Regions from separate parts of the Streptomyces sp. NPDC057302 genome, predicted to be linked through region 3. Evidence: riboswitches for the same ligand, from Rfam matches in the RefSeq annotation. Region 3 holds a riboswitch; each other region holds the start of a gene.
The links. Region 3 has a riboswitch for S-adenosylmethionine ahead of thrC (threonine synthase). Riboswitches for the same ligand answer to the same signal wherever they lie in the genome.
Positions count from the first base shown of each region.

Region 1 (3,239 bases), on a different contig from region 3:
CCGCTAGGTCGCCACGGCGAGAGCCCCGTCCCATGCATCCAGTGCATGGACGGGGCTCTTTGCCGTGCCCGGAGCTGGATAAGGTGTTCCTGTCCTACGCCTAGACGAACCCAGGAGCGGCAGATGAGCGCTGTGACCCCCGCAGGAGGCAACACCGCGGCGGCCCGTTCCTGGCCCGGTGTACTGAACGGGCTGCTGGAGGGGCGCGACCAGAGCACCGAGGACACGGCCTGGGCCATGGACCGCATCATGCGCGGCGAGGCGACGGACGCGCAGATCGCGGGCTTCATGGTCGCGCTGCGGGCCAAGGGCGAGACCGTGGAGGAGATCCTCGGCCTGGTCCGCACGATGTACGAGCACGCCAATGTGATCGAGGTGCCGGGGGAGACCGTCGACATCGTCGGCACCGGCGGTGACGGCGCCAAGACCGTCAACATCTCCACGATGTCCGCCATCGTGGCCGCGGGCGCCGGCGCGAAGGTCGTCAAGCACGGCAACCGCGCCGCCTCCAGCGCCTCGGGAGCCTCCGACGTCCTGGAGAAGCTCGGGGTGAACCTGGAGCTGCCGCTGAACCGCGTGGTCGAGGTGGCCGAGGAAGCCGGCATCACCTTCTGCTTCGCGGTGAAGTTCCACCCGGCGCTGCGACACGCCGGTGCGGCACGCAGCCAGCTGGGGATCAGGACCGTCTTCAACGCCCTGGGTCCGCTCACCAACCCGGCCAAGGTGCGCGCCCAGGCGGTCGGCGTCGCCGACGCGCGGATGGCGCCGATCGTGGCCGGGGTCTTCGCCGAGCGCGGGCACTCCTCCCTGGTCTTCCGCGGCGACGACGGGCTGGACGAGCTGACGACCACGGCGACCTCGCGGGTCTGGATCGTGCGCGACGGCTCCGTGCGCGAGGAAGCCTTCGACCCCCGGGACGTCGGCATCGACCTGGTCCCCGTGGAGGCGCTGCGGGGCGCCGACGCCTCGTACAACGCCGAGGTGGCGCTGCGCCTCCTGGACGGCGAGAGCGGCCCCGTGCGGGACGCCGTGCTGCTGAACACGGCGGCGGCCCTGGTGGCCCTCTCGCCGGGCGAGGGGACCCTCGTGGAGCAGCTCGGCGCCGGTATCGCGAAGGCGGCGCAGGCCATCGACTCCGGGGCGGCCAAGAAGGCCCTGGAGCGCTGGGTGGCGGCGAGCAACAGCTGAATGTGGCGCACACCGCAGTCCGGATCCCGGACTGCGGTGGGCACCGAGAAGATCGTGTGGCAAGATGCTGCGCAGGTCATGAGTGACAGCGATTAGGCCCCGGCTCGCTGTCCGGCAACCCTCCGTCCGTGGCGGGGTGCCCCGGGTGAAGACCAGGCCGTACGCAGCAAGGCGTATGGCAAGCGCGGACCCCTGCGCACTCGATGAGTGGCGTACCCCTGGGGTCCTGGTCCTCAAGGGAGCAGTCTCGTGAGCAAGCGAATGCGATAGGGCTTCCCGGCCCCTATTCCGCACCTCTTCACCCCCTTTTCTTCTTCGTCACTGCCGCGCCGTACGGGCGCCGTCGCAGTGAACTCGCCTGCCTGCTTACGGGAGTTCGCCATGTCTGTCACCACCGCTGCCGCCGACCGATCCGTCTGTGCCGCCCCGCTGCCCGTCCTCGGCCGTGACGTCACCGTGCCGCTCGTCACCGGCGGCGAGGTGACCTACGCGGCGCTCGACTACGCGGCCAGCGCCCCGGCCCTGCAGCGGGTGTGGGACGACGTGGCCGCCTACGCGCCGTACTACGGCAGCGTGCACCGCGGCGCCGGGTACCTCTCGCAGCTCTCCACCGACCTCTTCGAGAACAGCCGCGTGACCGTCGCCGAGTTCCTCGGCTGCCGCGAGGACGACCAGGTCGTCTTCACCCGCTCGACCACCGACTCGCTGGGCCTGCTCGCCGCCGCCCTGCCGGCCGACTGCCAGGTCTTCGTCTTCGAGACCGAGCACCACGCCTCGCTCCTGCCGTGGCGCGACGCCCGCGTGACGTACCTGAACGCGCCGCGCACCGCCGAGCAGGCCGTCGCCACCCTGGAGCGCGCCCTCGCCGACCGCGACCCCTACGGGCCCGCCCTGGTGTGCGTGACCGGCGCATCGAACGTCACCGGTGAGCTGTGGCCGGTCAAGGAGCTCGCCGCCGCCGCCCACGCGCACGGTGCCCGCATCGTCCTGGACGCCGCGCAGCTCGCACCCCACCACCCGGTCTCCATCAGCGAGTTGGACGTCGACTGGGTCGCCTTCTCCGGCCACAAGCTGTACGCGCCCTTCGGCTCGGGCGTCCTCGCGGGCCGCTCCGACTGGCTGCGGGCGGCCGAGCCGTACCTCGCGGGCGGCGGCGCCTCGCGCAAGGTCGCGCGGCGTGCGGACGGCGGCGTGGACGTCGAGTGGCACGACACCGCCGCGCGGCACGAGGCCGGTTCGCCGAACGTCATCGGCGTCTACTCGATCGCCTCCGCCTGCAAGGCGCTGACCGAGGCGGGCTTCGACGAGCTCGTCGCCCGCGAGAACCAGCTCATCGCGAAGGTGCGCGAGGGCCTCGCCGAGGTGCCCGCAGTGAAGGTGCTCTCGCTCTTCGGGGACGACGCGCCGCGCGTGGGCGTCATCTCCTTCGTCGTGGAGGGCTGGAACAGCTCGCACTTCGCCGCCGCGCTCTCCGCCGAGTACGGCATCGGCGTACGCGACGGCCTCTTCTGCGCCCACCCGCTGGTGCGCACCCTGCTCGGCAGCGACCCGCAGACCCAGGGCGAGTGCGGCGCCCCCGAGGCCGCGCCCGGCGAGAAGTCGCTGAACGCGATCCGCGTGAGCTTCGGCGCGGGCACCCCGGACGAGCACGTGGAGCGTTTCGTGCGCGCCGTCAAGGAGCTCGTGGCGGACGGTGCGCGCTGGAACTACCGTACGGAGGACGGTCGTTGCGTGCCGGACACCAACGCCGCCTGAACCAAGGGCCGTCCCCTCAGGCGTGAGCCCAGGACGATCATCCGCAGGGCGCGCTCGGTGGCGTCGGTGAGGAACTCGGCGCCACGCCCGAGCGCCTCGGTGAGCGAGACCGGCGCGGGCAGGATCGCGCTGTAGGCGTCCACGCCCTCCGCGCGTACGTGGTGCGCGCCCCGGCCGATCGTGCCCGCGAGGACCAGGACCGGGCGGCCGAACCGCTTGGCGCGCCGGGCCACTTCGGCGGGGATCTTGCCGCGCGGCGTCTGGTGGTCCAGGGCGCCCTCGGCGGTGACGACGAG
Region 1 covers NZ_JBHUZJ010000096.1:14,068-17,306, reverse strand. Annotated here, with positions in the region: gene trpD (anthranilate phosphoribosyltransferase) at 124-1,188, shown strand; SAM riboswitch class IV at 1,263-1,379, shown strand; gene ACFUPX_RS38955 (aminotransferase class V-fold PLP-dependent enzyme) at 1,570-2,943, shown strand; gene ACFUPX_RS38950 (glycerate kinase) at 2,895-3,239, opposite strand, start outside.
Region 1: another riboswitch for S-adenosylmethionine. It lies ahead of ACFUPX_RS38955 (aminotransferase class V-fold PLP-dependent enzyme); the one in region 3 lies ahead of thrC (threonine synthase).

Region 2 (3,239 bases), on a different contig from region 3:
AGTGCGCGAAGGAGCTGAACTCGATGTGGCTTCCGGCCTCGGGGTCGCTCCATACGGTGGTGTTGTTGACGCCGGGGAAGTGCGCCGCGAGGTGGATCTGCTTGAGCGGCTTGTCCGGTGACTTGCTCATGACGGGGTTCCTTCCGGTCCGGCTCAGGCGGTGGCGGCGTAGCGGCTCGCGGGGCGCTGGAGGCCGAGGAGTCCGCGCAGGGTGTCGGCTTCGTACGCGTGCCGGAAGGCGTCGCGGCGCTGGAGTTCGGGCACGAGACCCCGGGTGATCGCCGGGAGGTCGTGGCCGACGACGGCGGGACGCAGCCGGAATCCGGACAGCCCGGCGCCGGCCAACTCCCGAAGCAGGTCGGCCAGTTGGGCGGGTGTTCCGGTGAACACCCGCGCGTCGCTGGTGTACGGCTGACCGGCGAGGGCGTCCAGACGCTCCCTGCGGGCTTCGGCGGCGCCCGGGTCGTCGTCGAGGAACACCACCAGGTCCCCGAAGAGATGCAGGGGCTCGTCGGCCCGCCCTGCGGCGTCCTGTTCCGCTCGCACCGCCGTGACGATGGCGTGTGCGTGCCCGGCGTCGCGCGGGGTGACGTATCCGATGTCGGCCGAGCGGCCGAGGAGCCGGAACGGGGCGTCGGTGGGCGTCTCGTGGGCGAGCGCGCTGACGAGAGGGCGGCCCTGCGGCGGCCGGGGCGTGATCGAAGGGCCCTTGACGCTGAAGTGCTTGCCCTCGAAGTCGATGTAGTGGAGCTTGTCGCGGTCGACGAAACGGCCGGTGGCGACGTCCCTGATCTCCGCGTCGTCCTCCCAGCTGTCCCAGAGCCTGCGCACGGCTTCGACGTGGTCGGCCGCCTCGTCGAAGAGGTCGAAGGTCAACTCCCGTACGTCCGGCCTGCCGAGGTCCTCGACGGAATCGAGGGCGGGAAGCGTGCGGCGTCCGAAGTGCGCGGCCTCGTTCCGACGCGCGGACACCTGCACCCGTACGCCTGCGCGGCCCTCACTGACGTAGTCGAGCGTGGCGATCGCCTTGGATATGTGGAAGGGCTCCGTGTGGGTGGCCACCACGGTCGGCACGAGGCCGATGTGGCTGGTCAGCGGGGCGACACGGGCGGCGATGAGGACGGCGTCGAGCCGCCCTCTGACCTGGTCCGTGCGTCCGTCGGGTTCGGTGAAGTGCGAGGACTGGAGTCCGAGCCCGTCCTCGATCGTCACGAAGTCGAGCAGACCGCGTTCGGCCTCGGTGACCAAGTCCGCCCAGTACTGAGCGGTGAGCAACTCCCGTGGGCGGGACGCCGGTTCGCGCCAGGCGGCCGGGTGCCAGCCCGCGCCGTCGAGCGCGACGGCGAGGTGCAGCGCGGTGGAAGGAGCGGGAGCGGGCAGGGCGGATGAAGGTGAAGGTGATGACGACACGACAGGAGTGCCTTCCTGATTCGACCGTACGAGTACACCGGCCCCTCGGCTCCGAGGGTGCGGCGGCGGGGTGACGGGTCAGGAACGACAGAGCGCGCCGGCGACGCGCTGGAGGTCGATGTGCGGCCGGGAGTACAGATGCACCTGGCGGCTCGGGGCGATCACCAGGACACGCGGGGCGGGCACCGAGAAGTGCTCGGTGGACGCCAGGCAGTGCGGGGCGGGCGCAAGGAAGTGCTGCGCGGGCACGGGCGGCACCAGTGGCACGTCCGTCACCTCCGCCCTTCCGGCCCGGCGGGCCCTGGGCCCCACCGGTCTCGCGCTTGCGGGGCCCGGACGGGCACCGCCTGGTCCTCACCTGGAGCACCCCGCCGCGTGGGAGGGTTGCCGGTCAGCAAGCCAGGGCTTGACGCTGACACTCGTAACCTGCTCGGGGACGTTACGTGAGGTCGTAGCCGTGCGCAATGCCCGTCGATCATGGGCGTACTCACATCGCCGTACGTGCCTCGTCGTCCGTCTCCGTCAGGGACAACCGCCGGGCCACTCCTTCTGTTCCGCTTCCCGGCCGCGACTTCCACGGCCTTCTTGACGGCGCCGGACAACCGGCCCAGACTTCCGGGGAAGGTCACGACGGTGAGCGCCCGCCCGGCAGAGTCCCTGCCCGAGCGGGTCATCGGCCCCGGACACAGCGGGCTTCAACGGGCTTCAACGGCAGGGCTGGTGGACATGTCCAGGGCGGTCGGTGAGCGGAACAGCACCCGGCGACCTTCGCTGTCCGTGCCCAGGCCCCGCCCCCGCGTCCTGACCAGACGGCTGCACATCGACCTGCTGCGTGTCTGCAGCGCATCGGTTCCAGCGGAGTGACATCCACGCACCAGATGTGACGTCCACGCAGGAGAGACGTCTCCCCCTCTCCCTCCGCTGTGCCACCGGCGCCCGCGCGCGGCCGGTGTCCCCTCACCCGTCTGGAGAGCCAGAGCCATGCCCGAGACCACGTCGCCCCGCTCCCGCCCCGCTTCCCCCAAGGATGCGCGCTCGCCTCGCGGTGTCTGTCCCGCGCCGATCCGCAGCCGCATCGGCGCCGACCTGGCGGGCGGCTTCTATCCGGCCCCTCACCGCTATCACTTGTATCTCTCGGCGGGATGTCCCCGTTCCCTGCGCGTCTCGATCACCCTCGATCTGCTCGGACTCAGGGACGCGGTCACGACGACGCTCCTGACACCGGACACGGCGACGGCTGCGTTCGACTCGCTCCACCGCTATTACGAGGCCACCGAGCACCACTTCGACGGCCCGCTGACCGTTCCCGCCCTGTGCGACCGGTGGAGCGGGCACGTCGTCAGCAATCACACGCCCGACATCCTGCGCGACCTCGCCTGCCGCCTGGCCGCGCACGGCAGCGGCCCGCTCACCCTCCTGCGCCCGCCGTCCCTGGCAGGACGGATCGACGCCTGGCACGAACGCCTCGCCGCGCCTTTCACCCCCACCACGCTGGCCCGGCTCGACCACCGCCTGGCCTCCCACTCGTACGTCGTGGGCGACGAACTCACCGCGGCGGACGTCCACTTGTGGGCGACGCTCACCCACCTACCCCCGAGCGAGACCGAGGCCACGCACCCCTACCCCCACGTCCGCGCCTACGTCCGCCGTCTGCGCGAACACCCGGCGTTCTCCGCCGACCACGGCACGGCGGACTGACGAGGAGGACGACCGGGGCGGGCCGCACGGACCACCGGCGGCCGCGGCGCGAGCACCGCGGCCGCCGCGACGTCACCAGATCCGGACGCGCTCCTCCCGGTCCAGCCAGAGCCCGTCGCCCTGCGCCGTCC
Region 2 covers NZ_JBHUZJ010000127.1:6,828-10,066, forward strand. Annotated here, with positions in the region: gene ACFUPX_RS42130 (NtaA/DmoA family FMN-dependent monooxygenase) at 1-130, opposite strand, end outside; gene ACFUPX_RS42135 (LLM class flavin-dependent oxidoreductase) at 154-1,410, opposite strand; gene ACFUPX_RS42140 (putative leader peptide) at 1,489-1,677, opposite strand; SAM riboswitch class IV at 1,725-1,837, opposite strand; gene ACFUPX_RS42145 (glutathione binding-like protein) at 2,392-3,108, shown strand; gene ACFUPX_RS42150 (M13 family metallopeptidase) at 3,181-3,239, opposite strand, start outside.
Region 2: another riboswitch for S-adenosylmethionine. It lies ahead of ACFUPX_RS42140 (putative leader peptide); the one in region 3 lies ahead of thrC (threonine synthase).

Region 3 (3,239 bases):
TACGCCACGCGGCGAGCCGTGTACTCCGCGATGCCGGCCATCGGCGGCCGCTCCTCCGTGTCCACCGCATGGGTCCGCGGCTCGAACCCCTGCTCGCCCCGTTCGAACTGGGTGATCTCGGGCCGTACGAGATGGCCGCGCGCGAGGCGCAGCTGCGCCGTCCGGTAGATCGCCGCGGCCATCCGCCCGAGCGCCTGCCCGTCCTGGTGGCGGTGCTTGCGCACGCCGACGTCGACCTGCGCGAGGGCGTCAAGGCCCACCGTGTGCAGTGCGTCGACCAGCAGGCCCAGCTCCACTCCGTAACCGACGGGGAACGGCAGCTGCTCCAGGAGGGACCTGCGCGCCGCGTACTCGCCGCCCAGCGGCTGCACGAACCCGGCCAGTTGGGGCCAGTGCATGTTCAGCAGCGGGCGCGCCATCAGCTCGGTGACCCGGCCGCCCTGACCTGCGGTTCCGTCCAGCGGGCGGTCGTACATCGCCTTCACGAGGTCCACGTCGGGCTCGGTCAGGAGCGGGCCCACGATCCCGGTGACGAAGTCCGCCGAGAACTCCCGCAGGTCCGCGTCGACGAACGCGACGATGTCACCGCCGGTCACCAGGAGCGAGCGCCACAGGACCTCGCCCTTGCCGGGCACGGCCGGAACGCGCGGCAGGATGTCGTCCCGGTGCACGACCCGCGCACCCGCGTCCCGCGCGACCTCGGCCGTGCGGTCACGGGAGCCGGAGTCGATCACCACGAGCTCGTCGACGAGGGCGGCCTTCTCGACCAGCTCGCGGCGGATCTCGGCGACGATCTCGCCGACCGTCTCCTCCTCGTCGAGCGCGGGCAGGACGACACTCACCGAGGCTCCCGAAGCCCGTTTGGCGGCGACGAGTGCGCTGAGCGGACGGTCGGCAACGGACCAGGAACGCCTGGTCAGCCAGCGCTCGGCCTCTTCCAGCACGGGTTGCTCCTCCTGTGTGTGGCCTACATGTGATCCATCTCGCGGTGCGGACGACTATCTCAAGGGTCCAGGCCGTCGGTTACAGTCTTGAACAACGCGGATGACCATCGCATGTCGGGGGTCATCGCGTAACAAATGCCCTGGGCCCCCAAAAGCCCGGCGCCATACCGCTCATCCAGAGGGGCAGAGGGATACGGCCCGTTGAAGCCCCGGCAACCATCCCGCCGACCGCGCACGCGAGGTCTCGGTGGGGAAGGTGCCAATTCCGTCTCGCGGTGAGATTCGCCGCGGGGAAGATGAGGAGAAAGGGCCTCGCCTCCATGGCTGCGCAGACTGTCGCAACGAACGAATCCACCCCCTCCACCACCTCCGGTTCCGTGGATCTCGGCCCCGCATCGGGCCTTTCCTGCCGCGAGTGCGGTGAGCTCTACGCGCTCGGCCCGATCTTCGCCTGCGAGGCCTGTTTCGGCCCGCTCGAAGTCGCGTACGACCTGCCGACCGGTGACCCCGAGGCGCTCCGGAAGCAGATCGAGTCCGGCCCCGACAACATCTGGCGTTACGCGCCCCTGCTGCCCGTCCCGGCGAACGTGGCCGAGAAGCCGAACATCAACCCCGGCTGGACCAAGCTCGTCAAGGCCGACAACCTCGCCCGTGAACTCGGTGTCGAGCAGGGCAAGTTGTTCGTCAAGGACGACTCCGGCAACCCGACCCACTCCTTCAAGGACCGGGTCGTCGCGCAGGCCATCGAGGCGGCGCGCGCCTTCGGCTTCACCACCCTCTCCTGCTCCTCCACCGGCAACCTCGCCGGCGCCGTGGGCGCGGCCGCCGCCCGTGCCGGCTTCCGCTCCTGCGTGTTCATCCCGCACGACCTGGAGCAGGGCAAGGTCGTCATGGCCGCGGTCTACGGCGGTGAGCTCGTCGGCATCGAGGGCAACTACGACGACGTGAACCGCTTCTGCTCCGAGCTCATCGGCGACCCGCTGGGCGAGGGCTGGGGCTTCGTCAACGTGAACCTGCGGCCGTACTACGGCGAGGGTTCCAAGACCCTCGCGTACGAGATCTGCGAGCAGCTCGGCTGGCAGCTGCCCGACCAGCTGGTCATCCCGATCGCGTCGGGCTCGCAGCTCACGAAGATCGACAAGGGTCTGAAGGAGCTCATCAAGCTGGGGCTCGTGGAGGACAAGCCGTACAAGATCTTCGGCGCGCAGGCCGAGGGCTGTTCGCCGGTGTCGACCGCCTTCAAGGCCGGGCACGACGTCGTGCGCCCGCAGAAGCCGGACACGATCGCCAAGTCCCTGGCCATCGGCAACCCGGCCGACGGGCCGTACGTCCTGGACATCGCGCGCCGGACGGGCGGTGCGGTGGAGGACGTGAACGACGAGCAGGTCGTCGACGCGATCAAGCTTCTGGCGCGGACCGAGGGCATCTTCGCGGAGACCGCCGGGGGTGTGACGGTGGGCGTCACCAAGAAGCTGATCGAGGCGGGGCTCATTGATCCCTCGCTCACCACGGTCGTGCTGAACACCGGTGACGGCCTCAAGACGCTTGACGCTGTCGCCGAGACCTCGCAGGCCACCGCGACCATCAAGCCGAGCCTTGACGCGTTTCGCTCCGCCGGTCTCGCCGGTTAGCCGCCGTAGGGTCTGAGCCTTCTTTCCGTCTGCGGACCGTCGTGGCTGGTCGCGCAGTTCCCCGCGCCCCTCAAGGGGCCCGCACAACCCGAGGTGAATCCATGAGCGTCAAGGTCCGCATCCCCACCATTCTCCGCACCTACACCGGCGGTCAGTCCGAGGTCGCCGCCGAGGGTGCGAATCTCTCCGAGGTCATCGCCGACCTGGAGAAGAACCACGCCGGTATCGCGGCCCGCGTCCTGGACGACCAGGGCAAGCTGCGGCGCTTCGTGAACGTGTACGTGAACGACGACGACGTCCGCTTCGAGCAGGGCCTGGAGACCGCGACGCCGGACGGCGCGGGGATCTCCATCATTCCTGCCGTCGCCGGTGGTTGATCCTTTAAGGAAATACCCTGCGTAATCCTTGTTGCCCCCTCCGCGAGAGAAGTGGAGGGGGCAATTCCATGTGGTTGAGCGCGGTACAGTTGGGAAGCGAGCTTCCCCGTTTGTGCCGAGCGCATATACGAAGTCGCCCTGAGGGCGACAAGAAGTAGCCAAAGTGAACTGCCCATTTGCCCTTCTCGCGGCATTTGCCTGGCCCGACTTGCCCTGAACTCCGGTAAAACCTCCGCTTATCACCGATCAGGCGTGCCCAGAATTCTCGTCCGATTGACCTGTTGCAG
Region 3 covers NZ_JBHUZJ010000018.1:78,646-81,884, reverse strand. Annotated here, with positions in the region: gene ACFUPX_RS16045 (glucosyl-3-phosphoglycerate synthase) at 1-944, opposite strand, end outside; SAM riboswitch class I at 1,113-1,247, shown strand; gene thrC (threonine synthase) at 1,265-2,575, shown strand; gene ACFUPX_RS16035 (MoaD/ThiS family protein) at 2,677-2,952, shown strand.